Linked DNA regions of Prosthecobacter dejongeii. The protein of the gene in region 2 binds, or shares a complex with, the protein of the main gene of each other region. Links are inferred from orthologs where the notes say so. Each region holds a gene or a part of one and is shown on either strand. Other genes may lie near its edges. The genes, in order: HNQ64_RS09635 and yajC.

Region 1 (15,095 bases), on a different replicon or contig from region 2:
GGTGATTTCCAGGCCAGCGCTTTGCTCCCCAGTTTCCACATTCACGGCCCACATCTTGGCCCCGCGTTCACCACTCAGTGCGGCATCTTGCTCGGCCAGTTCCTTGAGGATTTCCGGGTCGCGTGCGGCTAGGCGTTCAAAGGCGTATTCTTCATCAATCGTATCCGGTGGGCCGCTGACAAAGAGAGTTTTGCCGGCCAGGGCCATGCTGCGCGCCACGATGGGCACGTAGCGGTCCCAGGTGTGTTTGACAAAGCTGCCTCCCGCTTTGCCACCGCCGCTGGCCCCGCCCTTGAACCAAAGGGCTGCGCCGACTTTGCCCTTGCCCGTTTCCACGCCAGCACCCACGCCGTGGACTTGGTTGCCCGAACTGTCCCGGGAGTCGCCATTGTCGAAGTTGCAGACCAGGATGGCCTCCTTGGGCTGGGTATCCGGCGCGGCGAAACGTGACTCCACTTGTGCGGGTGTAAGTGCCTGGTGATACAGGGCAAATTGATCCATCAGCCCGCTGAAGCTCCCCGCACTGCCTTCTGCGGCGCCTTGGCCACTGCCCAGCATGAGCGGATTTTTGGGCCGTGCGGCGATAAGGTCTCCCGTGCCTTGTGCGACCAACTTACCATCCAGGTAAAGGCTCATCACCTTGTCCTGGGCCAGCGTGCCCACGATGTGGTGCCAGCCTTCGGTCAAGGCTTCTGCCGCGACGATGGTGGTGACTTTACCTGCACTGCGGACATGCAGTTGCGGTTTCTTTTCCCGAATGTCTAAGACCACGCCTTGCAGCGGGCCACCGTGGTGGAGGATGGTGCCGCTGGCGGTGTCTGGCAGCACCCAGGCCTCGATGGAAAGCGCCGTTCCGCTGGGGTCCAGCACGTCCATGTCAGGGAACTGAACGGAGCCGGGAACGGGCTGGCCTTTGGCCACAGCCTTGCCTTTCGCGGCCCCTTTGCCCTTGCCCTTTTTCTTGGCGGCGTTGGCCTTCATGGTCTCGCTGTGGCCCACTTGCGTTTCTTTGGCAGGCTGCACGGCCAAGGGCTGGCCATCGGGGCCCAGCACCACGGAGTTGCCTTTGCGTTCGGTGGTAGCACCTTCGGTGTCGTAGGCTTGTTCGGGGGGAGCTTTGGGTGTGGAGAACAGGGTGTACTCCATGGTAGTCGTCCACTTGTAGTACTGGGCTTCGCGTCCGTAGGAATAGACGTTTTTGTCATCGTGTACCAGGATGCGGCCAGCGGGGGCGTACTTGCCCGCCTGGAAATAGCCGCCATGGCCCCCGGCAAAGCTCTTGCCATAGACCCAGTAGCTGCGGTGGAAATTCGAGTCATCCAGGAAGCCCATGGGCGCAAACAGGTGCTGGCCTTCGCCTTTGTGGGCACCGCCTTGTTTGTCAAAGTCACCGGACACCGGGCCCACCTCCACGCGCTTACCATCGTTGCCTATTTTCTGCGTGCGCAGGTAGGTCCACTTGCCATCGCTGCTGAGGATGTCATTGAGCGCCACGGGCATTTGCAGGGTTTTGTGGCGGTCGTTGAGGTCTCCACCTGTGTCGGGGTCGCGATCATCGTAGTGCTCCTTCACCTTCATCTCGCCGGTCTTGGCATCCACACGGTAGAACCACAGGCCATCATCCAGGAAGCAGGAACGCCCGGAGACAAAGGTGACCAGTCCATTTTCCACCAGCACGCTGCCATGCACCGGCCACACGCTTTCCATCATCTCCCAGGCGGCATGGCTGAGTGGGGCAGGGGCCCCTTGGAACTTCCAAATCAACGCGCCATCCTTGGCCCGTAGGCAATAGACATAACCATCTTTGCCACCAAAGTACACGCGGCCTTTCCAGTAACTCGGCGGGGAATCAATGCGCCCCCCGGCGATGAAGTGCCAGGCCTCCTGGCCCGTGGCGGAATCAAACGCGTGGAGGGTGTGGCGATCCACCTCAGAGACAAAGGTGAGGCCTCCGGCGCTGGAGCTGGTGCTCAATGGTGGGGTTAGTTTGACCTCCCAGGCCAGGCCTAGGTCTGGCAGCAGGTCTTGGTTTGAGGAGCCGCTGCGGGCATTATCCGCCCGGTAGGTGGGCCAGTCTTTGGCATCGGCGTCTTTTTCTTCCACCGCTTCGGCGTAGGCCGGGCCTTGGCTGAGGCGCTCAGCATCCGGCGTGTAGGCAGGCATGGGGTAGCGGGGTTGGGAGGCCAGCACGCTCATGCCATCCAGCTTCGCCTCCGGATAGCAGGCGCAGTTGTGCGGGCCCGCGTAGGTGAGTCCATTGGCAGGCAGCACACCGTAAAGACAGGCCCCGCGCACCCAGTGATTGAGATCCCAGTGCTGCTTTTCCATGTCCACATACTCGATGCCCGTGCGCGATGGCATGAGGTACTTTTCCGTCGCCTTGGCCTGGTAGCAGCGATGGTGAAACCAATAAGTGCCTTCAGGAACATCCGGGTAAAATTTCTTTTTCACCAGCCCGGTCAGCGGATCGCGCCCTGTGTATTCACCGCTCTGGTTGCCACTCGTGGTGCCGGCGTTCCAGACCAGGCCCTGGGCCACAATGAGGTCCTCCATGCTGCGGTAGCCGCTCTTTTCATGGGAGGCCGTCCACATGTCCTTGCCCGTGTCTGCATCCACACCCTTCATGCTGCCATCACCGCCCGCGTAGAGGATGACGTCATTGTGCAGGAGCACACGCGGGGCGAAGTTGAACTCGTAGAGCTTGCGGCGCTGCGCCGGCACATCGGCAAATTTTGTCTCGCCCGTTTTCACATCCAGGCAGGCCAGGCCATCGCCATTGTAGTAGGCGATGCGTTTGTCATCCAGGCAAAGCGTGACCGGGGCGATGCGATCCTCTTTTTTCCAAAGGGTCTTGCCCGTTTCCGCCTCGATGGCGAAGAGATTGCGCGGTTTGCCATCCCAGTTGAACTCCGTCTCCACGCGTTTTTGATCGCTCTGCGCCTTGACGGCAAACTCCTCATTCAAACGCCAAGGTTCCTGATTGGCCAAGGCATACAAGGTGCCATCGCGATACAGGATTTCCTCCGTGCCAGCGGTCTGCGGATACTCGCGGATGACTTCGCCCGTGGCCGCATCCAGGCAGGAAATGGGGGCTGCGATACCCAGGGTGACATACACTTTGTCCCCGATGGAAACGAGGCGGCGGGTGAGCTGAGTGGGGCCGGACTTCAGCGGCCACAGGTGCGTGCTCCACTGTGGGATCGGCTTCTTCCAGAGGATGGTGCCATTGAAGGCATCGCGCGCGATGAGCATGAACTTCGCAGGCATGAGGATGGAGATGCGGCTGCCCTCATCCATGATGTAAAAGATGCGCCCGCCCGAGGAGACCTTCGCACTGACGGAGGACATGCGGTCATGGTGACGGCTCCAGCGCGGATTTCCCACCCACTGCATGCGGGTAGGTGGGCCCACCAGCAGGTCTTTGGAAGTGGTGTTGCCTTTGGAATCATAGGCGTAGTGCGTCCACTCATCCATGCCTGTGGGCCAGGCCTTCACCGTCTTTTCCCAGGTCCCTTTTTTTCGCACCATCGCCACGCCCAGCGGGGCTAGCACGCGGTCTATTTCTTCTTTGCTCACAGCAGCGTCCTCCACCACCAGCAGGTTTACGAAGTTCTCGATGTAAGGCAGGTGCTTGCCATTCCAGCTTTCCACCGCCACCGCTCCATACTGCCCAGTTTTGTGCAAAGCTTCGCGCAGGGAGGCCACCGCTTTCTCATCCTGGGTCAGGCCCTGAACCTGATAACGCTCGTTGGCTTTGAGACGGGCGGTCAGTTGCCCATCGCCACATCCCACATGCACGACAATGCCACCTTTGACTCCCGACTGCTGGAGGAGGTCGCTCGCCTCATCGGCCAGGACAGGTCCGCACAGGGAAAGGAAGAGGATAAAGAAGGAGAGTCGCTTCATAAAGGAGGGCAAAGTGCCAGTGAAACGTCCGTGCAGGGAGGTTGTTTCGGCGAACTTTCTGGCAGGCAGAAGCGCATGCTGGCGACGCCTCCCCTGGCGAGTAGGCGATCCCATCATGAGAAAGGGTGAAAAGGGTGGTGAAGCAGGCCGAATGAAGCCCTGAGCGCGGCCTTAAGAAGTGCTTTTTAAGCACTTTTAAATACCAAAGAAGATTAAAAATGCTGTAAGTTATGGTTTTTATATTGAAATGCGGTTAGATATTCACTAAAATATCTCGAAATCATAAATATTATCATGAGTACACCGCGCCTCCTTTGCTGGTCTTTCGCCACTGTGGTGACGATTTCATCCTTGAGTTCCTGTGCCCTGGCACCGCTTGAGACCGTCGGGTGGGCATCGCCGAAGGCGAAGGCGGGATCGCCTTTGCAAGCCGGAGTGCGTTATGAAGTCCGGAAAGCGCTGGCCGCAGGCGTGCCATTCCGGCCTCAGGAAATGAAACGCTACTACTTTGTCATGGAGGCACCACGGCCACCACTGATGGCCGCCACTCAGGTGTCAGGCCGCCGCATGACCGTGCGCACCACAGCCTACTGCCACGATGAAGATGACCACATCGTCTATGGCGTGAAGAATGCCCTGGGCACACCTTTGAAGTTCGGCTCCGTGCGCAGTGCGGCGGCCGATTGGTCCCGCTACCCGGTGGGCACGCGTTTCCGCATCGCGGGCCAGCCAGATGTCGTTTACGAGGTGGATGACTACGGCAGTGCTTTGGTGGGAACGGGCACGATTGATCTCTACAAGCCGACTCAAGGCCAGATGAATGACTGGGGCGTGCGCCATGTGGACATTGAGGTGATCCAGTGGGGATCCTACCAGCGCAGCATGGACATCATGCGGGACCGTACCAAATGGCCGCATGTGCGCCGCATGGTGGAAGACATCGAGACAAAGGTCTATCAAGTCACCGCACAGAGTCTTCGCGGGCCGATGACAGCATCCCTGTAATCGCACCTGGCGGCAGGGCTGGATGCCTGAAAAATCAGGCGTGAATAACTGCGGCGACAGGCCCGAAAGTGGCGTTTATTCCGTGGGAATCATTGGCCAAGGTTGTGCTGATGTGTTCTCCTCTTGGTTATGAATGCGAGACTGTTTCCCTCCGTTAGGTTTAGTGTGCTTTCATTGTTAGGCCTCTCGTTGATGCCTGCCTGCAAACCTCCTCAAACAGGACCAGCGGCCGCCCCACCGCCGCCCGCAGTCGTCGTGGGAAAGGTGACGAAACAGAACGTGCCGATCTACGTGGAAAACGTGGGGCAGACTCAGGCCTCGGAAACGGTGGAGATCCGCGCCCGGGTCAGTGGCTTCATCACGGAAGCCCCGTTTAAGGAGGGCAGTCTCGTCAAAAAAGGAGACCTGCTTTTTAAAATCGATCCACGCTCCTACGCAGCGGTGGTGGACCAATCTAAGGCCAATGTGAGCAAGGCGGAAGCCTCCCTCGAAAGGGCCAAAGGCGATCTGCAACGGCTGGAGCCGCTGGTGGCTGCCAGTGCCATTTCCAAACAAGATCGCGATACCGCAGGTACCACGGCGAAAGTAGCCGAGGCCGACCTCCTGGCCGCGAAAGCTGCCCTGGCCACAGCAGAACTCAACCTCAGCTATGCGACGATGGTGGCCCCGTTTGATGGCATGATCGGCGCGCGCAATGTGGATGTGGGCAACTTCGTGGGCAGCAGCGCCGATACCATGCTGCTGGCCACCGTTTCCACCACGAATCCTATGCGGGTGAGCTTCAATGTGGCGGAGCAGAACTACCTGCGCTTTCAGCGGCGCTTCATGGGTGATGAAGTCGCTAAAGAGGAGCATAGCGCGAAAATGGAATTCGAGCTCATCCTCAGCGATGGCAAAGTGTATGAGCACAAAGGCCGCTTTGAATTTGCCGATCGCGCCCTGGATTCCAGGACCGGCACGTTGAAGATCGTGGTCAGCTTTCCGAATGCGGAAAACCTCCTGCGCCCCGGCCAGTTTGCTCGCGTGCGGGCCAAGCCTGAAGAGCGGCCCGATGCCCTGCTGGTGCCGCAGCGGGCCGTCATTGAAACCCAGAGTCTCCAGTCCGTCTTACTCGTGGGTGAAGGCAATAAAGTCATCCAAAAACCCGTGAAAACGGATGGACGATACAATGATCAATTCATCGTGAGCAGCGGCCTGAGTGAGGGAGATCGAGTCATCATCGAAGGGGTGCAAAAAGCGCGTCCCGGCATGGTGGTGAATCCCACCGAGCCTGAGGCTGAAAGCCCCGCCCCTGCGCCTGCAAAGCCAGAAGCCACCGCCCCGGCAGCGAAGTAATCTTTTCCCCAAGGACTCACCGCCATGGCCCACTTCTTCATCAAACGTCGTGTCTTTGCGATGGTGTTATCCATCCTCATTGTGCTGGTCGGCTGGCTGGGGCTGCGCACGCTGCCCATCGCCCGTTACCCCAACATGACGCCCCCCACCATCCAGGTGACGGCGACCTACCCTGGTGCCAGTTCTCAAGTGGTGGAGGAGACCGTGACCTCACCGCTCGAGCAGGAGATCAATGGCGCTGAGGACATGCTTTACATGTCCAGCGGCAGTACCAGCGATGGCCAGGCCTCCATCAAGGTCACCTTTCGCGTGGGCAAGAACATTGACGATGCAGCCGTGGATGTACAAAACCGCGTGGCCCGTGCTCAGTCACGCCTGCCTGCGGACGTGGTAAAAAACGGCATCACAGTGACCAAGCAGTCACCCGACATGCTGCTGGTCTTTGCGCTCAGTTCCAAGAATGGCGAGTATGACGATCTCTTCCTCAACAACTACGCCTTCCTGAATTTGCAGCCGCAGATGGCCCGTGTGCCGGGCGTGGGCGCGGTGAATATTTTTACTCAAAAGGACTACTCCATGCGGGTCTGGCTACAGCCGGACAAGCTGGCGAACTTGGGGCTGACGGCGACGGATGTGACGCGTGCTTTGCAGGAGCAAAACATTCAGGCTGCTGCCGGCCAGATCGGCGCGCCGCCTGCGGAGAAGGGCACGGAGTTTCAATTTTCCGTCAACGTTCGCGGTCGTCTGGTGAGTGCGGAGGAATTTGGCAGCATCGTCATCACCACGCTGACAGATGGCACCGTGGTGCGCCTGAATGATGTGGCACGCACGGAATTAGGCGGCAAAGACTACGCCAGTTTTGGTCGCATCAATGGTTCGGCAGCCGCTCTCATCGGGATTTTTCAGCTTCCTACGGCAAATGCTTTGGATACGGCCATTGCCTGTCGCGAGCGCATGGAAGAGCTGGCGAAGAGCTTTCCTCCTGGCATGGAAGCGAAGGTCAGTTTTGACACCACACTTTTTGTGACGGCCTCATTGGAGGAGGTGATGCACACACTGGTGGAGGCTTTTGTGCTGGTGGTGCTGGTGGTCTTTATCTTCCTGGGAAACTGGCGTGCCACCTTCATCCCCATGCTGGCTGTGCCTGTGTCTCTCATCGGCACCTTTGCCCTGTTCGGGGTCATGGGTTTCACCATCAATACGCTGACGCTTTTCGCCCTCGTGTTGGCTATCGGGATCGTGGTGGATGATGCCATCGTGGTAGTGGAGGCAGTGGAGCACCACATCGAGCATGGGCTGAGTCCGCTGGAAGCGACTAAAAAGGCCATGGATGAAGTCTCCGGCCCCGTCATCGCCATCGCGCTGGTGTTATGTTCGGTCTTCATTCCCGTCTCCTTCATGGGGGGCATTACGGGGAAGCTGTATCAGCAGTTTGCCATGACGCTTTCTGTCTCGGTGATCCTTTCGGCCCTGGTGGCGCTTTCGCTCACGCCCGCGCTTTGTGTCATGCTGCTGCGTCCGCGCAAGACCTCCAAGGGACCCCTTGGCCGACTGCTCGGCGTCTTTAACCGCTTTTTTGATCGCCTAACTGGAAGTTACGTAGGCGTGTGTCGTTGGATGATGCGCTTTGGTTTGATCACGGCGGTCCTGCTGTTTGGCATTTACGCGGGCATCATCGGCCTGCTGAATCGGCTGCCCACCTCCTTCTTGCCGGATGAAGACATGGGCTATCTTTTTGTGGTCACCACCCTGCCAGATGGTGCCTCGCAGGAGCGCACGGATCGTGTGCTGCGGAAGGTGGAAGAGATTTTGCAAAAGACGCCTGGGGTGCAGGACGTCATCACCATCGGCGGGCTAAATCTCCTCAGCGGCGCGCGCAGTTCCAGTGCAGGGGTGTGCATCGTGTCTCTCAAGGACTGGAAGGAGCGGACGGACCCCTCCATGCAGGTGGCGCAGCTCGTCCCCAATATTTTTGCCCGCGTGAGTCAGATCCCGGAGGCCATGGTCATCCCCACATCGCCACCGCCCATCCAGGGTCTGGGCAATGCCGGCGGGGTGCAGTTTGAGCTTCAGGATCAAGGCGGCGGCACCCCCCAGCAATTGCAAGAAGTGGCCGATCGTTTCCTTGCAGCCGCCTCACAGCATCCGCAGTTGGCCCGTGTTTTCACCTTCTTCAGCACCCGCGTGCCGCAGACCTTGGTGGAGCTGGATCGTGATAAAATCAAAACCCTGGGCATTCCGCTGGATGGTGTCTTTAGCTCCCTCCAGGCTTACCTGGGTGGTATTTATGTGAATGACCTCACGCTCTTTGGCCGCAGCTTTCAGGTGAAGGTGCAGGCCGAGCCTGAATACCGCATGAAGCCTGAGGACATCTACGGCATCTACACACGCAATGCCGAAGGAGGCATGGTGCCCTTCAGCACCTTTGCTAAGGTGGAGTCCACCACGGGCTCGGACCTTCTGCCGCATTACAACGTCTATCGCACGGCCGAGATCTCGGCCACGGGCAAACCGGGTGTGAGCTCTGGCCAGGTCATCACGGCCATGGAGGATCTGGCCAAAGAAAACTTGCCCGCTGGTTACGGGTATGAATGGACGGGCACGGCCCTTCAGGAAAAGGAGGCAGGAGGTCAGCAAGTCACCATCTTCGCGCTCGCCTTGCTCTTTGTATTCCTTGTGCTCGCCGCTCAGTATGAAAGCTGGGCCGTGCCGTTTGCCGTACTTTTTGGCCTGCCCATCGGCATCTTTGGCGCGTTCACTGCTGCCTGGCTGCGTGGGTTAACCAATGATGTGTATGTGCAGATCGGTCTGGTCATGCTGCTCGGCCTGGCGGCGAAGAATGCCATTTTGATTGTTGAGTTTGCCCGCAGCCGACGCGAGCAGGGCATGAGCATCCGCGAGGCGGCGCTGGAGGGGGCACGTCTGCGTCTCCGGCCCATCATCATGACTTCTCTGGCCTTCATCCTCGGCGTGGTGCCGCTGGTGATTTCCAGCGGGGCAGGGGCGGCCAGCCGCCAGAGTCTGGGCACGGCCGTCTGTTTTGGCATGACCGCAGCCACCGTCATCGGGGTCTTTTTCATTCCTTGGCTCTATGTCATTGTGCAGACCTTGGCGGAAAAAATCAGCGGCGGCCCGAAAGAGACAGCGGGGGAATCGAAGGCTTAGCTTGAGCCCAAGAGTCCGAATCGGTTTTCCCCTGCATTCGGCGAAAGTACAGGGGCTTGCCCTCGTTTACTTGAGCCCATGTTCTGGCGCCTGTTCCTTTTTTTCCTCGCTCTTTCCTCGTCCGTTTTGGCCCAGGCACCTAAGCAAGTTCCAGTCTCCCTGGCCAACCTGCAAAAGACCCTCGCAACCTCTCCCGATGCCGCGCAGCTCGGGAAGGTGCATGACGAAGTCATCCGTCTGTTCGGCCGTCAGCGCCTGCTGCAAGGCAAACCCGGAACCAAGGTCGAAGCCACCACGGTGGCCTGGGCGGTCATGGACATGAATCCCGCCCGTGTGGTCCGTAGCAATGGCACTCTCATTGGCAACATGATCCGTGTGGGGGATGACGGCCTGCAGGTGCTGGTGCAGAAGATGGAAAACTTCCAGGAATTTGGCTACCGCATCGAGGTGGATGGCATGGCCCGGGTGGCAGGCACCGTGCACCTGGAGCACTACGACTACACCGCAGACAGTGAAAAGCAGCCTGGGGTGCCCGTGGGCCGCCTGGAGAAATTCGACTGGTCCCAAAGCCAAGTTTTCCCAGACACCCTGCGCGGGGTCAGCGTCTATGTGCCTCAGCAATACCAGGCAGGCAGCGAAGCCTGCCTCATGGTCTGGCAGGATGGCGGCCGCCATGTGGACCCGAATGGCTCCCTGCGTGTCAGCACCGTCTTTGACAACCTCATTCACCAGAAAAAGATGCCCGTGACCGTCGGTGTCTTCATTGATCCCGGTCGCAAGTCTAACCAAAAGCCGGGAGATAAAGCCGGTAATCGCGGTTTTGAATACGACAGTCTGGGAGATGCCTACTCCCGCTTCCTCCTCACCGAGATCCTACCGGAGGTGGAAAAGCGTTACAGCGTGAAGTTCCGTCAAGATCCCCAGGCCTGGGCCATCGCTGGGGGCTCCTCCGGCGGCATCTGCGCCTTCACCGCTGCTTGGGAAAGACCCGATAAATTTCACAAAGTCCTCAGTTGGGTGGGCACCTTTGTGGACATCCGAGGCGGCAATGCCTACCCCTATCTGCTGCGTGTGACTGAGCGCAAACCCATCCGCGTGTATCTCTTGGATGGCGTCAATGACCTGGACAACAAATTCGGCAACTGGCCCCTGGCCAACCGCATGATGGAAGCCAGCCTCAAGTACATGAATTACGACTACCGCATGGACTGGACCGAATGCTTTCACGGCAGCCGAGGCATAGCCCCGAAACTCCCCGAAGCCCTCACATGGCTGTGGCGGGATGTCCGATAACTAGCAATTCAGCATTGCCAGAAAAACCAACCTTCTGGTTTTGGTGCCGAATTAAGAAAGATGAAACCCGTTCCGCAGCCCCCAAAGTTGGGGCCGTCGCATTGGTGCGTCCGTCCCTCCCATCTTTCAGGATCCTCGCTTATGTCGAGGTGTTTGGCAGAGGGCGGCGTGAGAAAACTGTAGAAGTCGGAGAGTTGAGCTACAAATCGCCAGTCGCCTTTAGGAGTTTCATCGGGACTTTGAACCCACCACGGAACGCTTCCGAGTTTTGTCCCCATGATGACCTTCTCTTTTTCCAATTCTGGGAGGGTGTAATAGGTGTCTGAAGAATAAAAGTGGCCCTCCTTTGAAGCATCAATGCCGTCCTCGTTTTCTACCCAGCCGATGATGATGGCTTCTCTCTCTAGAGGGGGCATGTCCTCTGGTAGCTCTGCTAGCTGATTTGTAAGCTCTTCGGGTTCGCTGATGAAGCAGGCATTGGCTCCGGAACCACCCTCCCAGGTGTTGCACATTCCAGGATTATGGTTGCATTGAAAGACATTCAACACACGGCCTTCTCTCCCTAAATCAAAGCGATCAGGATCATGAATGAACTGAGCCAGTAGAGACTGTGACTTTCCACAATCCTTGCATTTAGGCCATTGTTCTTGGCTCATTCCCCAAGGCAGCCCGCCAAGTTTATCAGCAACGGCAGACTGGGGAGGTAATTCACATGATAAGCGGAGATCCGGCAGGAAATAGCGCATGAAGGACCGAGTTTAATCTGCTCGTTGGAGTTGGATCAAGATTATTGATTGCCTCAATTATCGAGCTGCCTTTGCGACTATCGTTTCAATGCCTGTTGCAGTTTCCAGCCTATCTTACCCCCAGTATAAGCGCCGTGCGTGCCCGTTTTCTAGTGCCTCCAAGGTCCATGTAGAAATCGGCTGGTAGGTCCAGAGATGTTCCCTCTCAAGCGCTGCGTGTATATGCTCTAACTCAGCTTTGGTGAGTGGAGGAAGGTTTCTGTCCTCGATCTTGCCTCAGGGGCTTTGCAACGCGCTTAGGCAGCTCCGTCCCGAGGTCGGAGCGTCAGTCCTCACCGTCTTCCACGCCGGCTTTGCTGCCCGGGGTGATGCCGCGTTTGGTATTGGCAACGAAGTCAGTGAAGAGGGTCGCCTCGGCGCTGAGGGAACCGCTGCGCAGCTCTTCCACGGCCTGGGCGTTGTTCAAACCACTGCGATAGACTTTGCGAAAGGCCGCGCGGATGGCGCGCATTTGGTCGCGGGAAAAACCGGCCCGCTGAAGGCCGACGATGTTCAGCCCACGGGTACGGGCGGGGTTGCCATCGGCGGTGCTGTACGGGGTCACGTCTTGGACCACTTTGGAGCACCCGCCAATGATGCTGCGTGTGCCGATGCGGCAGAACTGATGCACGGCACTGAGGCCGCCGAGGATGACGTGATCCTCCACCACCACGTGACCCGCCAAGGTGCCGTTATTCGAAAAGATGACGTGATTTCCCACGATGCAGTCATGGGCGATGTGGACGTAGGAGAGGAAGTTGTTATGGCTGCCGATCAAGGTCTTATCCCCGGCGCTGGTGGCGCGGTGGACGGAACAAAATTCGCGGAAGGTGTTGTCATCGCCAATCTCCAAGTACGTGGGCTCGGCTGCGTATTTGAGATCCTGCGTCTGCTGGCCGATGGAGCCATAGGCGTAGAAACGGTTGTTCTTCCCGATTTTGGTCGGGCCCATGATCGTCACGTGATGCTGCAACGAAGTGCCATCGCCAATTTCCACGTTTGCGCCAATGATGCAGTAGGGACCGATGGTGACATCGGCACCGATTTTCGCCGAAGGATCAACAATGGCAGTGGGGTGAATGGGCATGCAGAAGGGGAAGGCAGTGGGTCAGACTGGGGAGGAGAAAGCAGGAAGAGTTCCGGCGGGTGGGTTGTTTAACGGTCCACCACGTTAAACATCAGTTCAGCTTCGGAGACGACCTGGCCATTCACCAAACAACGGCCGATGGCTTGGGCGACGCTGCGCTTGGCCTTAGTGATCTCGGTCTCGATGATCAGGGTATCCCCCGGTACGACGGGCTTGCGCCACTTGACGTTGTTAGCGCTGAGGAAGTAGCCGATCTTGCCCTGGTGGCTGGGCATGCGCAGGAGCACGATGCTGGCCACCTGGGCCATGGCCTCCAGTTGCAGCACGCCGGGCATGATGGGGTGACCTGGGAAGTGACCCTGGAAGAACTGCTCGTTGATGGTCACATTCTTGATGCCACGGCACTTCGTTTCGCCTTCGAAGCCGATGATGCGATCCACCAGCAGGAAGGGGTACCTGTGCGGCAGGATGTTCATCACCTCATTGATGTCCAGCACGGCTTCCCCGCCCGGGATGTTGACCGCTGGTGGCACCATGGCCCGCATGGCGTTGTATTGGGAGACAATGGCGCGGGCCATCTCTGTATTTGGCCCGTGGCCTGGGCGCACGGCGATGACGTGGCCGGTGATGCGCTTGCCAGAAAGCATCAGGTCCCCGATGATGTCGAGGATCTTGTGGCGAACAAACTCATTGTTAAACCGCAGGGGCTGCTTGGACAGCAGCGTGTCTCCGCGCACCACCACAGCGGCCTCAAGGGTGCCCCCTTTGATCAGCCCTTTTTCCATCAGCGGGGCGATGTCTTCATAATAAACAAAGGTGCGTGCCGGGGCGATTTCCTTCTCGTAAGTCTCGGGGTTGATCTCCAGAGAAAGATACTGGGTAAAGCGCCCACCAGGGCCCACATTGGTGCAGCTCACGCGGAATTTTTTATCCGGCACGATGGTGATGATGGTGCCATCTCGCGTCTCTTGGTAAATGGGCTCGCGGATTTCGAAGATTTTGCGCGGTTCCGACTGCTCCTGCAGGCCAGCTTTTTTGATGAGCTCGACAAAAGGCTGAGAGCTGCCGTCCACGATGGGAGGCTCGTTGGCATCCATCTCAATGATGGCATTGTCCACGCCCATGCCGGCCAGGGCGCTGATGACATGCTCCACCGTGTGCACATTCACGCCGCCTTCGGCGATGGTGGTGGCGCGCTCCACCTTCTGCACTTTCTCTACTAGAGCCGGGATGAAGGGCTTGTCCTCCAGGTCCATGCGGCGAAATTTAAAACCGAAGTTTTCTGGCGCAGGCTGCAGGGTGAGGGTGACTTGCTCACCGGTGTGCAGAGAGGTGCCAGTGATGGAGGCGGGCTTGGCCAGCGTGTGTTGACGGTCTGATGCAGGCATGGAAAGGGATGCCCGTTTTAGCCGCGTGGGGGGGTGGGGTCAAAGGAAAATCCCATTCAGGCATGCGGTACGTCGCAGCGGGGACCTCGCTTTACCGCTGATTTTCAGGGGCAAATGAGCTTTTTTTCAGCAGTTTCGTCACAGGTGGCGTCAGATTCATTACTTCAAGAGCAGGGCCTGTAGGCCTGTTTTTCACCCGGAAGTCCTCCGCACCTAGGAACTGGGGCAGAAAATGCAGTTCCTCATCATGGCCGATCTTCTTTGTTGAATCCCCCGGGATAGAAAGATCAGGGAAAGATCGTGCCCGCTTTTTCACTTAATCTAAATATTGAGTAATAAATACCTGCCAACTTCTCCGTTGATTCTGGATGCTAGCAGGCCAATATCACCATATTCAGGCTAAAGAATCTTCAAATTGATCCACTGATCTTCTTACGCTACACAAAACCTTTCACTCCGTTTATGCCGCAACTGCTGCTCGCCACCGCCAACGCCCACAAAACCCAGGAAGTTTCCGCCATGCTCGGCACCGAATGGCAGGTCGAAGACCTGAGATCCATCCCTGGGATGGTCATGCCTGAAGAGACCGGGACGACCTTCGAAGCCAATGCGATCATCAAGGCACAGGCGGCCAGTGCAGCCCGCCCTGGGCTCCTGGTTCTGGCGGACGATTCAGGCCTGGAAGTGGATATTTTGAACAAGGAGCCAGGGGTGCGCTCGGCCCGGTTCGCCGGAGAAAACGCGACGGATGAGGACAACCGCCGTGCGCTGAAGGAACGCCTTCGCCGCGTGAGCACAAATCCTGGCCAGATCTTCCCGGCCCGCTTTCGCTGCTGCCTCGCCCTGGTGCGGGATGGAGAAGTACTGCATGTCACTCACGGCATCATTGAAGGCCGGGTGAGCACCATCGAGCGCGGGCGTGGGGGTTTTGGCTACGATGCCATGTTCACGCCAGAAGATTACAGCCAGACCTTTGGCGAACTGCCTGCTGAAGTGAAAAACCAGCTCAGCCACCGGGCCCACGCACTGGAATCCATGCAAAAGTGGCTGCAAAGCAGCCCGGAAGCTTTAATGGCGTATGCTCAGTCAGCCCTCCAGGGTTGACCTGCATCTGCCCTCATGAAAGCCCGC
Region 2 (14,409 bases):
CAGCCACCTAGGGCTGGAGCTTTGCCGCATCCTCATGGCAGGCGAAGCCGTAGCCGTTCAGGGGGATCGAGTCGTCACAGGCGTCTCCCCCATCGAGATGGATGATGAGGGTGTGACCTTCAAAATCCCGCGCGGGCCCCTGGTGCTGGCAGAGATCGCCCGAGTGCCCTGTTACCCCATTTTCCTGCAACTCATGGGCACCCTGAAATACCGCATCGTCTGCGGCCCCTGCTTTTACGATGGCAAGACCAAGCAACGTGCCGATGACCTGGGCAAAGTCTGGCTGCCCATCATGCATCGTTTTGTCCATGAGCACTGGGACCAGTGGTTCGTCTTTGAATCTCTGGTGAAAAAGGCTGAGGAGAAGGAAGAGACAAAGCCGGAGTCCAGATAGCCCATAAAAAAGCCCCCTCCACCAAGCTGGCAGAGAGGGCTGAATTTGTCAGAAGATCGGGATCGAATTAGGCGATGTGCTCGCCCTTCAGCACGTCTTCCAGCGTCTGGCGCTCGCGCACCACGGTAGCCTTGTCACCATCCACCAGGATCTCGGCCGGCATCGGGCGGGTATTGTAGTTGGAGGCCATGGTAAAACCATACGCGCCGGCGCTGAGCACCGCCAAGTAGTCGCCTTCATTCACCAGGGGAATCTCGCGGTTCTGCGCCAGGAAATCTCCCGTTTCGCAGATGGGGCCCACCACGTCCACCTTCTCCACCGCATCCGTCGCCGGCTGCTTCAGCGGGGTGATCATGTGCCAGCCTTCATACAGCGTCGGGCGGATGAGGTCATTCATCCCCGCATCCACGATCTTGAAGGTCTTGGCCGCACCGCGCTTTTCATAGAGCACCTTGGTCAAAAGCACGCCTGCATTGCCCACCATGAAACGGCCCGGCTCGCACAGGATACGCAGGCCCAGGGGAGCCAAGTGAGGCACCACCGCTTCAGCATAGGCCTGGACGGTGAGGGGGTGCACTTCGCTGTTTTCCTGCCACCAGCCTTCATCGCCGGAGTCCAGGCTCTGCTTATAATTGATGCCGATACCACCGCCGATGCTGAAAAACTGGATACCGTACTTGTCCTTCACTTCCTGGACCAAAGGCACCACTTTTTTCACCGCTTCAACGAACGGATCCACGCTAGTGAGCTGGGAGCCGATGTGCATCTGCAGGCCCTTGATCTGGAGATTCGGCATCTCAGCCGCCACACGGCCATAAACTTCGAGGATGTTTTCAAACTCGATGCCGAATTTGTTCTCGCTCTTGCCCGTGGTGATCTTCGCGTGCGTCTTCGCATCCACGTTCGGGTTCACGCGCACAGCCACCGGGGCTTTTTTGCCGATCTCGCCCGCCACTTGGTTGATGTAGCGCAGCTCAGCTTCGGACTCCGCATTGATGCAGTACACACCCTGCTCCAGCGCATAGACGATCTCGTCGCGGGTCTTGCCCACTCCGGCAAAGGTACACTTGGAGGCATCGCCCCCGGCTTTGATCACGCGATAAAGTTCGCCGGCGGAAACGATGTCAAACCCACCGCCCAGCTTGGCGATGGTGCTCAGCACGGCGAGGTTGGAGTTCGCCTTCACCGCGTAGCAGATGAGGTGGTCCAACTGGCCCAGCGCCGCATCCAGGCGGGTGAAGTGGCCCGTGATCGTGGCTTTGGAATACACGTACAGGGGCGTGCCGTGTTGCTCGGCCAGGGATTGGAGAGAGACGTTTTCGGCGAACAATTCGCCCTGGGTATAACGGAAACTGTGCATATGCGGGCCGGGTAGATAGGCGGGAATGGCGCGGGCGCAACCGCTGCCGTGCGTCCCTGGGCCTCCAGGCGAAACTTCTCTCTTGGATTATGCCACTTCATCCGTTGTGATGACTGCATGCTTCGTTTTTCTCTCTTCGCCCTCTTCACGGCCGTCCTACCCCTGGCCGCTGCCACACCCGCAGCCCCAGAAATCAAGCTAGGCGTCCGCAGCACCATCACTTTCCAGGGCTCCATCCCGCAAAACAGCGACGAACAGTACCAAATGCGGCTGTCGGATTCCGATGCCCCTCGGCCCTACGATCTCAGCCGTGAAACCTTCGAAATCATCGTCCCCAAAAGCTACAAGGACAGCGATCCCCACGGCCTTTTCATCTGGATCAGCCCCGGGGAAAAACCGAACCTCAATCCCGAATGGGAAAAGGTGCTGGCCGATGAAAAGCTGATCTTCATCGGTGCCGTCAATTCCGGCAACAATCGCGAAGTGCCCGACCGCATCCGCCTCGCCGTGGATGCCAACCACCACCTGCGCCAGCTCTACAAAGTGAATCCCGACCGCGTTTACGTCAGCGGCCACTCCGGTGGGGCGCGGGTCGCCTCCATGATCGGCGTCGCGTATTCCGACATGTTCACCGGCACCGCCTGTTTCATGGGCGTGAACTACTTTCGCCCCACCCAGGGCAAGGAAGGCATGGCCTATGACCGCCGCTACTTCCCCCATCCGCAGATGGCCCAGATCGCCCAGCAGCAAAACCGCTTCGCCCTCATCACCGGCGACAAAGATTCCAACCTCGACAACACCCTGGCCATCTATGAGCAAGGCTTCCAGGCCGACGACTTCAAAGGCGTAAAACTCTTCCAGATCCCCGGCCAAGGCCACGGTGCTCCCGAAGCCAAATGGCTGGAAAAAGTGATCAAGTTCCTGGATACGGGGAAGTGAGACCAGAAATCGTTGCACATCGTCGAGCTTTGGTAATCAATCTTTTAACAATTAGGAGATTTGCTCATCAAATTTGGAATATGTTGTGTCGCAACTACGGCCCTGTATGATCCACAATGCAACCATCTCGGCGGAAAATAGCCTCGAAGCGCTCCAAGGATGATCAGGAGTCCGAGTTCAGCCGGCTGTTCTGGGCTGTCTGGGAGCAGCAACCACTTCTCGGAGATAAGGCGTCAACGTCGGATTCTTCATCAGAGACCGCGATGGCCTTTGCAGATGCTCAAAGTTGGGAGTGGGCAAAGGCGTTGATCAAAGCAAGTAAACTAAGTCGAACGAGCGAGTTCGACAAGGCTCTCAAACTTATCGCCGAGACGGAACACTCGGTACCCGAACGTTGGCAAGGATTACTTCATTTTGTTCGAGGCGCTGCTTTTGAAGAAGAAGGCCATCACGAAGAAGCGATCAAGGCTTACCGCAAAGCCCTCGACGATCCTAAACTCAGTCAACCTGGAAACGTTTGGAACAGTTTCGGCAATAAACTAGCAGACAAAGGTGCGCTCGACGAGGCGATTAAGGCCTACCGCAGAGCTCTTGACGATCCGAGCTTCGATACCCCTGGATACGCTTGGAACAACCTCGGCATAGTACTAGGAGACAAAGGCGAGCAGGATGAGGCGATTAAGGCCTACCGCACAGCTCTTGACTATCCGAACTATGATACCCCTGGATACGCTTGGAACAACATCGGCAACGCACTATGGGCCAAAGGCGAGCACGATGAGGCGATTAAGGCTTACCGCAGGGCTCTTGACTATCCGAACTACGATACCCCTGGATACACTTGGAACAACATCGGCAACGCACTAGGAGACAAAGGCGAGCACGATGAGGCGATTAAGGCCTACCGCAAAGCTCTTGAAGATCCTAACCTCCAAACGCGTGCAAAAGCGTGGACCAATCTTGCCCAGACGTATGTCGACTTAGGAAAATTGGAGGAAGCAGAGGGTGCCTACCAGAAGGCACTTGCGAGCAAAGACACCCAAGGAGGTGATCATGCTCGTGCTCGCCGCGGCTTGCAGATTTTGAGATCGAAGATTGTTCCTACTGCCCTTTCTCCAGATGACCGGGCCATGATGGCAAGACCTGCGAAGGGTGGTGATACTGCTGAAATAGAAGAAGGGATCATCGCGGCGATCGACGAAGCCGGAGATACCCAATATGAAAGATACCTCAAGAAGGGTGATTCCGAGCGGGACAACACGCTGAGTATTCTGCGTGGCTGGAGCAGTGCCGTCACCCTTCTAGAAGGCTCGGAGCGGCGCTGGCGCGGTGGTGGCTATTTCCTGAAGTGGAGAGGTTATGGGATTGTGATTGATCCTGGATTCGACTTTCTGAGAAACTTTCACGATGCTGGGTATCACGGGAGGGAAATCGCTGCCGTGGTGGTGAGCCATAATCATCCCGACCATAACAGCGACCTCAAGCACATCGACGACCTCCGGTATGAACTCTACAAACGCTTGGCTTCCACGAAGGGACCTGGCAGCAAGCCTTATGTGTTGCTATGGGATGAAGATACGAGCACTGCGACAAAATTCGGGTTTGATAAGCCCCAGCATCAGCATCCGCCAATAGTCATGGGAAGCGGGTTTCCGCAACCTTTCCATTTAGGCAAGCACCCCGCAAAGATTCCCGTGCGCATCACTCCATTCAAGGTAAACCACGGGACTGATGTACAGCACGCACTGGGAATGATGGTAGAACTTCTCGACAATAAAGGGAAAACGGTTCTACGGATCGGCTATACAGCGGATACAGCATATTTTGCAGATCTTCAGCAACATCTCTCCAAGTGTGATGTTTTGATCGCACACATTAGCCAACCAACCATCGAAGAGCTTAGAGACCCCTCGAAGCTCAAAGACGTCCATTTGGGCTATCGTGGCACGGCGCGTTTACTTAAGGAGTGTCAGCCGAACCTGGCACTCATCGGTGAATTCTGGGCAGGTTTTACGGACCTGCGCATTCCATTGGTCAAAGGTTTGCGCCAACTGTCTGGAGTCAAGGACGTACTACCTGCAGGCCTCGCGATGCATCTCCGGTTACCGTCCTTGGACATCGAATGCACAGAGTGTAGAAAGCTGACACCGTATTCGGAGATAAAGGTTGCTCCTCCAACAGATAAGTTCGGAAGTCTGGCTTATCTTTGTCAGAGCTGCACGCTCGGTTAGCTGGCCATATCTCGGCGATGGAGGTCAGCGGGAGGAAGCTATCCATGGCCAAAGTCAGATATTAAGGTCGCCACACCCGCGCTGCACCAAAAACTCGTATTCTTCTCTGGAGGGCAACGGGGAGCCATAGGATTGCCTCACGACGAGGCTGGCCTAAAGAATGATGCGGCGAGGGGGGATATATCGAGTTGTTGGAGGCGTTCGAGCAGGGTCTGCAAGGCCGAATTCTCCACAGGGTAAAGGATCTGTGGCCCCTCCAGCACCCAGGAAGCTGCCACCAACAAAAACGGGTGAGGTCTTGCGACCTCACCCGTGGGAAGATTCTCAGCCAGATTAGGCCTGAGCCTTGGCAGCAGCGATGGCAGCCTGGGCTTTTTCGGCTTCGATCTGGGCATCCAAAACCTGACGCTTGAGGCTGGTGCCGGTCTTCTTCGCATACCACAGCACCAGCGGGCTGGCGATGAAGATGGAGGAGTAGGTGCCCAGAAGCACACCGATGGTGATCGGCACGGCGAATTCAAGCATGGCCGGATTGCCCAAGAACAGAAGCACGATCATCGGGGCCAGAGCCGTCGGACCGGTGAGGAGGGTACGGCTGAGGGTCTTGCAAATGGCGTCATTCATCAACTCACGCGTGCTGCCGCCGACACCCTTCTGGATGTTTTCACGGATACGGTCAAACACCACGATGGTGTCGTTGATGGAGTAACCAGCGATGGTCAGCATGGCACCCACGTGGATGAGGCTGAGTTCCTGGCCGAAAAGAACGCACAGACCCGGCACCATGAGAACGTCATGCGCCAGAGCCACGATGGCTCCGAGGGCAAAGGCGAACTCAAAACGGAACATCAAGTAAACGAAGATGGCGATCAGCGCGACGACGAGGGCGATGATGGAGGTCTTAGCCGCTTCATCCCCGATGACAGCACCAACGCGGCTGCCCTGAGTCCCTTCGACTTGATCGGCAAACTTGGCCTTCACCGCCTGCTCGATGACGGGACCCGCCTCGAATTCACTGCGGATGGCGATGACGTCACCGCCAGTGGCATTGCCTTTGCGCTGGAGGTAGTAGCTGCCGATATCCTTACCATCGGGCAGTTTCAGGCCTTTGAGAACGGCATCCAGTTCACTGTCGCTGATGGCTTTGCCCGTCTTCAGTTCCACGTGGGTGAGACCACCACCACGGAAGTCAATGCCGAGGCTGCCTTTGCCCTTCACAGCCAGGGTCGCAAAGGAAATCGCGGTGACCACCAGGGAGGCGATGATGAAGCCCTTGGCCTTGGCCAGGATGTCAAACACGCCATCCGGGAAGAGCTTCACGGTGGAAATGCTCTTGAGCAGGCCTTTATCAATCACCCACATGAAGATCACGCGAGTCACGATGAGAGCACCGACCATGGAGGAAAGCAGACCAATCATCAGCGTAACGGCGAAGCCTTTCACCAGACCGCCAGCGATGGCGAACAGGATGATGGCAGAGATGAGAGTGGTGATGTTCGAGTCCGCAATGGCGGAGAAAGCTTTTTCGTAGGCTGCTTCCAGCGCACCGGCGATGGTCTTGCCCGCCTCACGTTCCTCACGCAGACGTTCGTAGATCAGCACGTTAGCATCCACAGCCATGCCGATGGTCAGCACGATACCAGCGATACCTGGCATCGTGAGGGTGAAGCCGAAGAGGGACATGCCGCCGAAGAGGACGGCCAAGTTGATGACCAGACCGACAATCGCGATGAGGCCCGCCATGCGATACACAAAGAGCATGAACAGGGTGGTGATGCCCAGACCAGCGATGCCGACCCACTTGCCCTGATTGATGGAGGACTGACCGTAAGCAGCGGAAACGGCGCTTTCAGACAGGATCGTCATCGGGTTTTCCAGGGGGTTTTCCAGCAGGCTAGCCAGCGTGCGGGCTTCCTGCTCCTTGAAACGGCCACTGATGACGGCGGTGCCACCGAAACGATCCGTCTGGAGGGTCGGGGCAGAGATGATTTCTTTGTCCACGATGATGGCGAGCTGGCGGCCACGGTTCACAGCGGCGACTTCGTCGAAGAGCTTGGCTCCAGTGCTGTCGAAGTTCAGAATGACCTTCCAGCCTTCTGCATCATACGTCGCGAAAGCTTCCTTCACATACTTGCCTTCCATGTCGGCGCGGTTACCCACCGTCTCGCCGCCACGGCTAGGTAGTTCTTTGCCCTGGTCGTCCTTCTGAATTTTATACTTCAGCTCTTCGGTACCTGGGGCGCGCAGCTCACCAGGAGCGGCCTGGGGTTTGACGATGCGGAACTCCAGGAAGGCCACCTGTTGGATCTTCTGGCGCACATCGGCAAATTCCTCGGCTTTCACACCAGGCATCTGGATAAGGATGCGGTCATCCCCCTGCGGCTGCATGGTGAGGTCTTTATTGCCTTCAGGATTGAGGCGTTTTTCCAGAATGGCGATGGCCTGCTGGACCGAGCTCGGGGTCACCGGTTTGGCGGTGCCGTCATCGGACTTGCCCGGCTCCAGACGCACGACGAACTCGCTGCCGCCCTGAAGGTCAATGCCCAGTTTGATGCCCATGCTATTGATCGTCCACAAAGCAAAGGCCGTGGCGATGAGTATCAGCAGGGAACCGTACTTGCGTTTACGGTCATGCATCGTGGTGCCGACGTAAAAGAGGAGCAGCAGGAGGATGGATGCTCCGACGAGGAAGGTTGAGAAGGCGGCCATGGTGGATTGAGTGAAAGGAGAGAAGAGCGGGGCTCAGTGCTCAGGGGAGCACAAGGGGGAAGGCGGGGCAGATCAGGCAGTGGTGGTAGCTTCGACCACGTCGGATTTTTTGCTGATGGAGGCGATGGCTGCGCGGTCGTATTCGATCTTCACATTGTCGGCCACTTTCACCATGACGGTGCGCTCTTTCACGCTGGTGATGATGCCGTGCTCACCGCCATTGAGGATGACATGGTCCCCCACCTTGACGTTGTTGATGAGCTTCTCGTGCTCTTTTTGCTTCATGCGCTGTGGGCGGATGAGGACAAAGTACATCATCACGAACATCAACGCCATCATGATGAAGGTCGTGGAACTGCTCTGGCCTGGAGGTGCTGCCTGAGCGAGGAAGGGTAGGAAAATCTGGGTCATGGGTCGGTGGTTTCGGGACGGGTTTGGTAACGGGCGATGACCTCCTCACGGAAGTCAGCAAAGCAACCTTGTTCGATGGCAGAGCGGGCCCTGGCGGCAAGGGACAGGTAGAAATGCAGATTGTGCAGGGAAATCAACCGCAAACCCAGGACCTCCTGGGTATTGATGAGATGGCGGATGTAGGCCCTGGAAAAGCCCTGGCAGAGCGGGTGAGTGTCCTCAGCGAGGGGGCGGAAATCCTTGGCGAATTTGTTGTTTCGCAGGTTCAGCGTGCCTTCATGGGTGAAGGCGGTGCCATTGCGCGCCAGCCGGGTCGGCAGCACACAGTCAAACATGTCAATGCCACGAGCGATCAATTCCACCATCTGCGGTGGCGTGCCCAGCCCCATGGCGTAGCGGGCCTGGTTTTGCGGCAGCAGCGGGCAAGTCCACTCGGCAATGCGCATCATGTCCTCTTCTGGCTCGCCCACACTGAGGCCGCCGATGGCGTAACCGCTGAAACCCATGGCCACCATTTCCCGGGCACAGCGTTCGCGCAGATCCTGGAAAGTGCTGCCCTGGACAATCCCAAAGTGCAACTGCGCCCCGCCGCCGGTCTGCGGCTGGTGCTGGTCAATCCAGTCGCGGCAACGGCGCGCCCAGCGTAGGGTCAGCTCCATGCTGCTGCGGGCATCCTCGGGCTTGCAGGGCCAGGGCGTGCATTCGTCGAAGAGCATGGCGATGTCGCTGCCCAAGGTGGCCTGGATTTCCATCGCCACTTCCGGCCCCAGGAACATGGGGCTGCCATCCACATGATTGTTAAAGTAGCAGCCTTCTTCCTTGAGCTTGCGCAGCTTGGCGAGGGAGAAGACCTGGAAACCGCCGCTGTCCGTGAGGATGGGCCGGTCCCAGTTCATGAACTTATGCAGACCACCAGCCGCGCCGATGATTTCCGTCCCTGGCCGCACCCACAGGTGGTAGGTATTGCCGAGAATGATTTGCGCGTTCAGCGAGCGCAGCTCTTCCGGGTGCACGGCCTTCACCGTGGCCTGGGTACCCACGGGCATGAAAATGGGCGTCTCGATCACGCCATGAGGCGTCGTCAACCGTCCCCGCCGGGCGGAGGAGTTGGGATCGGTGGCCAGAAGTTCAAACATGCGAGTAGGTAAAAGGGCGCGGAGTGTGGCGGACAAAGCGCCGGGTGTCAAAGGGGGAGCGTGGGGGATTCTTGCAGAAAGCTCCCATCCAGCCCCTTTCCTTGCCGCTCAAAACGCCTCAAACCCCCAGCCGACGCCAATAAATGAAGGCGATGGGGAACATAGAGACGCAGCTCATGGCTGCGGCGGAAAGCAGTTGGCGATCGGGTGTGCGTAGGGCGATGGAGATGAAGATAGCCGCCATCAGCACGGCTGTTCCCACGATGAAGACTGCGGCAGGGGAGATCCACTGGCGGCCCCTTGGGCACTCCTGCTCCACTAGGTCCAGGAAATGCCAAGCCACCAGCGCCAGGATGATGGTGGAGAGCATGGCAAAACCTTCGGGCAGGGACTCGGACGAAGCATAGTTGTAGCAGCCATGCGCCAGCACCAGTCCAGCGAAGGTGACCAGAAAACGATCTGCCGTGCCGAACCGCGACCGCAGCAACTGGTAGAGAGCGTGGGTAGTGGTACCGGTGAGGGCGGCATGAAAAAAATTGGCCGTGAAAAAGCGAGCCAACGCCACCCCGCCTTCATACCGGAGGTAGTAATTGATATTTTCCTCCAAAGCGAAACCCAGCCCCACAAAGGCTCCCACCATCACCGCGCCACCCGCCGGGCGTTTCAGCAGCAGCAATGGCATAAAGAGGCTGGCGAGCAGGAGTTTGCTCAATTCTTCCCGCATGCCCACACCACCGATCTGGTACCAAAGATCCCGTGGGAAGGTGGCATCCTTCTGGATGCCTAGCGCCACCTCTTGCCATGCGCCGACGATGATCACCGGGGCCACACTGATGATGCCAGCCGCTAACGGCAGCAACGGCACTACCCAGCGCCACCGACCCCGCACGCCATGCAGCACCAGGATGATGTACCAAATGGCAGCCGCTAAAAGAGCGATGGCAAGCGTGCCCAATGGCGCCGCCAGGAGAAACCGATATTCCAGTAGCGCCTTCCACTGCAGGCCAAATTCCCCGATCAGCGCGGCGGCGTATTGACGCCTCACCGGGTCAATGGAAGACCACCAGTCAGGCTGGGCGGCGATCTGCCTCAGCACCGGCAGGTCTTTGAGATCGAGCGCGAGATGCAGGGCAGCTTCGCGCACCAGTTGGGTCTCGGAAAAAAGTTGGATCTCGCGCATCATCGCTGCCAGGGCAGCAGGTGGGTTCCGCTCCTTCATTTGGAGAGCCTGGATGAAGTTGGCCGTGATGAGGGGAGATTCCTGGGCGGCTTTTTCGCCCAGGCTTTGCATGAGGTCGGCATCGCGACTCAGCCCGGTCTGGATGAAATCTCGCCACAGTTGCTGCACCGCAGGGTCGGCGGAGTGCTTGGCCAGCAGCGGCTGCACATCATACCCAGCCAGTTGACCGTCCCGCCAGTAGTCCTCCCAGGTGGTGGTTTTGATCCCTAGCACTTCACTGAGGCTATGGATCTGGTCCGTGACCAGATGCAGCCAGCGCACCAGCTCATACGGGGTGGGTTTCTCGGCGCGTTGCAGTTGCTGCCACTGCTCACGCAGCCTCTGCTCTGTGGGGTCCACCGTGATGTAGCGCCCCGTATCGGGTGAAAGGGCGATGATGACCAAGGCCAGGATGAAACCTCCGCCGGCGATGCTCAGGGCCAGCCGTTTGAGAAAGCCACTGTGGCGGCTCCAGTAGTGTGTGCGTGCGCGCCAGCCAGTCATGAGAGGTGGGCAGATGGAATGGCGCTGGACGCCTGCGGGTGCAAGGAGCAGATGGCCTCTTCAGTCGCAGGACAAACGCCACGTTCGGTAATCAAACCAGTCACCAGACGAGCAGGCGTAACATCAAAGGCGTAATTCGCCGCTGGCGATCCTGGGGAGAGGATGCGCACGGTCTCCACGCTGCCACTGGCAGTCACGCCTTCCATTTGCGCCACCTCCTCAGCCCCGCGTTGTTCGATGGGGATGCCTTTCACGCCATTGCGGAGGGTCCAGTCGAAGGTGGAGCTGGGCAGGGCCACGTAAAACGGCACGCCATTATCGGTAGCGGCCAGCGCTTTTAAATACGTGCCGATCTTGTTTGCCACATCCCCACTGCGCGTCACGCGGTCTGCCCCAGTGATAACCAGGTCCACCTGACCGTGCTGCATGAGGTGGCCCCCTGTATTGTCGGCAATGACGGTGTGCGGCACGCCCTGCTGCGCTAGCTCCCAGGCGGTGAGGCGGGCCCCTTGATTGCGCGGGCGTGTTTCATCCACCCACACATGGATGGGGATACCTGCCGCATGGGCGGCATAGATGGGCGCGGTGGCGGAACCGTGATCCACAAAGGCCAGCCAGCCTGCATTGCAATGAGTGAGGATATTCACCACCTGGCCAGGTTTGCGTGAAGCGATGTCGCGAATGATTTCCAGTCCGTGGCGACCAATGGCGGCACAGGCTGCGGCATCTTCATCGGCAATGGCTTCAGCGGTGAGGCGAGCGTTGGCGACTCGGTCCCCGAACCCGGTTTCCTGGATGGCCTCGAGCTGACGATGCACCGCCCAACTCAGATTCACCGCCGTGGGACGGGTGCAGATGAGGCTCTCTGCCAGCGTGCGCAGTTCCTCCGGCGTGGAGGCCTCGCGGGCAGCCAACCACATGCCGTAACCGGCGGTAGCGCCAATGAGCCCCGCCCCACGCACAGCCATGTCCCGAATGGCCTCCGCCACCTCCGCCACGGTGTGCAGATCCACCACCTCAAAGGACCAGGGGAGCCGCCGCTGGTCAATGATGCGGACGCTTTCCTCATGAAGCCAGATGGTGCGATACGGAGTGCCAGAAACGAGCATGCGCTGACTGAGGGGAGGGGCGCGCGCGGCGCAAGGGCGATGTGGGCGGTGTAGAAATCTTGCACCCGCCGCAGACCCCATGCACCGTGAGGCATGGCCTCCCTGGCAGACGATCTCATTTCCCTCATCGGCGCAGCTCGCGTGTCCTCCACGGTGGAGGATCTCGCCGCCCACAGCACAGACAAATGGTTTGCCTCAAACCCACCGGAGGTGGTCGTCCATGCCGAGTCCACGGAGGAGGTGTCCAAGGTGATGAAGTATGCCAACGAGCATCGCATCCCGGTCACGCCGCAGGGCTCGCGCGTCGGTTACGTTGGGGGCGCTGTCCCGCTGCGGGGTGGCATCGCCCTGTCACTGGCGCGGATGAATAAGATCGTGGAAATCAACATTGCCGATGGCGTGGCCGTGGTGGAGCCCGGCGTCATCACCGGCGAGTTGCAGGCCGCTGTGCGGGAGCTGGGCTGGTTTTACCCCCCTGACCCTGCCAGCCTGAAGGAGTGCAGCCTGGGCGGCAATGTGGCCACCAATGCTGGCGGGCCGCGCTGCCTGAAATACGGCGTGACGCGACACTATGTGTTAGGCCTGGAGGCCGTGCTGGCGGATGGGTCTGTGGTGAAGGCCGGGGGCCGCTGTCACAAAAACAAAACGGGTTTTGACCTGGTGGGCCTCATGGTCGGCAGCGAGGGACTGCTAGGTGTGGTCACCCAGGCCACCCTGCGCCTCATCCCCCACCCGCCCATGCGCGCCATGCTTTCAGCCGGTTTTGAAACCTTTGCCGAGGCTGCAAATGCCGTGCAGCGCATCCTAAATGCAGGCTTCCTACCGAGTGCTCTGGAGATCGCAGATAAGTTCACCCTCCGCGCAGCGCGCGAGTATCTGGGCGAGTCGGTAACGCCCCAGGGCGATGCCCATTTACTGGTGGAAATTGACGGTCAAGAAGAGTCCGTCAAAGGCGAGCTGGTACAACTGGCGAAACTCGTGCGTGAGCTGGGCTGCATCTCCCTGGAAGAAGCTCTGGGCGATGAGGCCTGCGAACGATTCTGGAAACTCCGCCGCGAGTTCAGCTACAGCCTGCGCAACACCGGGCTGATCAAGCTGAATGAGGACATCGTGGTGCCGCGCAGTCGCCTGGTGGATTTGGTGGAATTTGCCGAAGCCCTGCAATCCGAATGCGGCTTTCCCATTGCCAGCTTTGGCCATGCGGGAGATGGCAACATCCACGTCAACATCATGGTGCAGAGCATGGACGATCCCGCCCAGCGGGAGCGCGCCGAAGCGGCCTTGGACCAGCTTTTCCGCAAGGTCATCGCCTGGAACGGTGCCATCACCGGCGAGCACGGCGTGGGCATCGCCAAAGGACGCTGGTTCCCCGAGGCCCTTTCGGCGGAAGCACGGGATGTCCACTCCCGGCTGAAGAAGGCCCTGGACCCAAATGGGATTCTGAATCCTGGCAAGTTTGTGGCGTGAGGCCCCGTGAGGCGGGCACTCCTGCCTGAGTGAGCTTGGAGCGAGTATAAAATGCGTTGGCCTGTTTGTGCGGTGTGAATTTCGGGGTTGTTCATACCTCGTCCGCAAAGGGTGCCTTTTCTCCAAAACGACACTTCTGCACTCCACCCCCGAGATCATTCCACCGCCCCTCACCCCTGGCCCTCTCCCCGCAAGCGGGGCGAGGGAGGATGTCTTTTCGCCTTCTGAGGCTAAAGACCATTCGGCGCTCGTTTGCTCTATGATTAGCACCCGTTAGGTCTTCAATTTTGAACTCCCAAAGCGCGTTCCCTCTCCCCCAAGAATTGGGGGGAGAGGCCCAGGTGAGGGGGTGGTCGCAACACGCAGAACCTCGTCCGCGAAAGGCACCCTTTACCCAAAAACGACGCCACCCATACCTTCAAAGAAGATCACACCTCCAGGATGCCGGAGCTGTCGCCGAAGGAGGGTGTTTCCACGCCGGCGCGGTTCAGCATGCCGGTGTAGAGATTGCACAGGGGAGTGTCCTTGGCCGCCACCACATGCTGGCCGCCTTTCACGCCTCCACCATGACCGGCGAGGACGAGCGGGAGGTTGCGAGGGTCGTGCTTGTTGCCATCGCGGATGCTGGAGCCAAAGAGGATGAGGCTGTTATCCAACAGGTTGCCCTCACCTTCTTTGATGCTCTTCAGCTTGTCGATGAGGTAACTATACTGCTCGATGTGCCAGCGGTTGATCTTCTCGTAAGCGTCCAGTTTGTCCGCCTTGCCCTCGTGATGGGAGAGCTGGTGGTGGCCGCCCTCCACGCCCGGAAGGAAGGAGAAATTCTTGCCACTCACCGCCCAGCCAAACATGAAGGTGCTGGTGCGGGTGCTGTCTGTCTGGAAGGACAGCGCCATGAGGTCCAGCATCAGGCGGCAGTGCTCCGTGTGG

Evidence for each region.
Region 1: the proteins of yajC (region 2) and HNQ64_RS09635 are in contact, whole or in part, in a crystal structure (PDB 2RDD), measured with the Escherichia coli proteins. The link is inferred for Prosthecobacter dejongeii from one-to-one orthologs.

The regions. Positions count from the first base shown.
Region 1 is NZ_JACHIF010000003.1:411,949-427,043, forward strand. The notes cover bases 5,927-9,611. They hold HNQ64_RS09635 (efflux RND transporter permease subunit), read left to right. Parts: upstream 5,927-6,270; coding sequence 6,271-9,411; downstream 9,412-9,611. Other genes in these bases: HNQ64_RS09630 (efflux RND transporter periplasmic adaptor subunit), read left to right, coding at 5,927-6,246; HNQ64_RS09640 (alpha/beta hydrolase), read left to right, coding at 9,490-9,611. Also shown: HNQ64_RS09620 (outer membrane protein assembly factor BamB family protein), read right to left, coding at 1-3,906; HNQ64_RS09625 (3D domain-containing protein), read left to right, coding at 4,201-4,911; more of HNQ64_RS09630, read left to right, coding at 5,041-5,926; more of HNQ64_RS09640, read left to right, coding at 9,612-10,704; HNQ64_RS09645 (hypothetical protein), read right to left, coding at 10,713-11,450; lpxA (acyl-ACP--UDP-N-acetylglucosamine O-acyltransferase), read right to left, coding at 11,776-12,576; HNQ64_RS09655 (bifunctional UDP-3-O-[3-hydroxymyristoyl] N-acetylglucosamine deacetylase/3-hydroxyacyl-ACP dehydratase), read right to left, coding at 12,645-13,964; rdgB (RdgB/HAM1 family non-canonical purine NTP pyrophosphatase), read left to right, coding at 14,427-15,068; HNQ64_RS09665 (phosphodiester glycosidase family protein), read left to right, coding at 15,084-15,095.
Region 2 is NZ_JACHIF010000001.1:835,787-850,195, forward strand. The notes cover bases 6,376-9,374. They hold yajC (preprotein translocase subunit YajC), read right to left. Parts: upstream 8,045-9,374; coding sequence 7,706-8,044; downstream 6,376-7,705. Other genes in these bases: secD (protein translocase subunit SecD), read right to left, coding at 6,376-7,633; tgt (tRNA guanosine(34) transglycosylase Tgt), read right to left, coding at 8,041-9,180; HNQ64_RS03175 (PrsW family glutamic-type intramembrane protease), read right to left, coding at 9,299-9,374. In the rest of the region: HNQ64_RS03140 (LpxL/LpxP family acyltransferase), read left to right, coding at 1-394; lysA (diaminopimelate decarboxylase), read right to left, coding at 462-1,754; HNQ64_RS03150 (PHB depolymerase family esterase), read left to right, coding at 1,872-2,693; HNQ64_RS03155 (tetratricopeptide repeat protein), read left to right, coding at 2,810-4,924; more of secD, read right to left, coding at 5,258-6,375; more of HNQ64_RS03175, read right to left, coding at 9,375-10,903; mtnA (S-methyl-5-thioribose-1-phosphate isomerase), read right to left, coding at 10,900-12,012; HNQ64_RS03185 (FAD-binding oxidoreductase), read left to right, coding at 12,106-13,479; HNQ64_RS03190 (DUF1552 domain-containing protein), read right to left, coding at 13,908-14,409. UniProt on the Escherichia coli protein: The SecYEG-SecDF-YajC-YidC holo-translocon (HTL) protein secretase/insertase is a supercomplex required for protein secretion, insertion of proteins into membranes, and assembly of membrane protein complexes.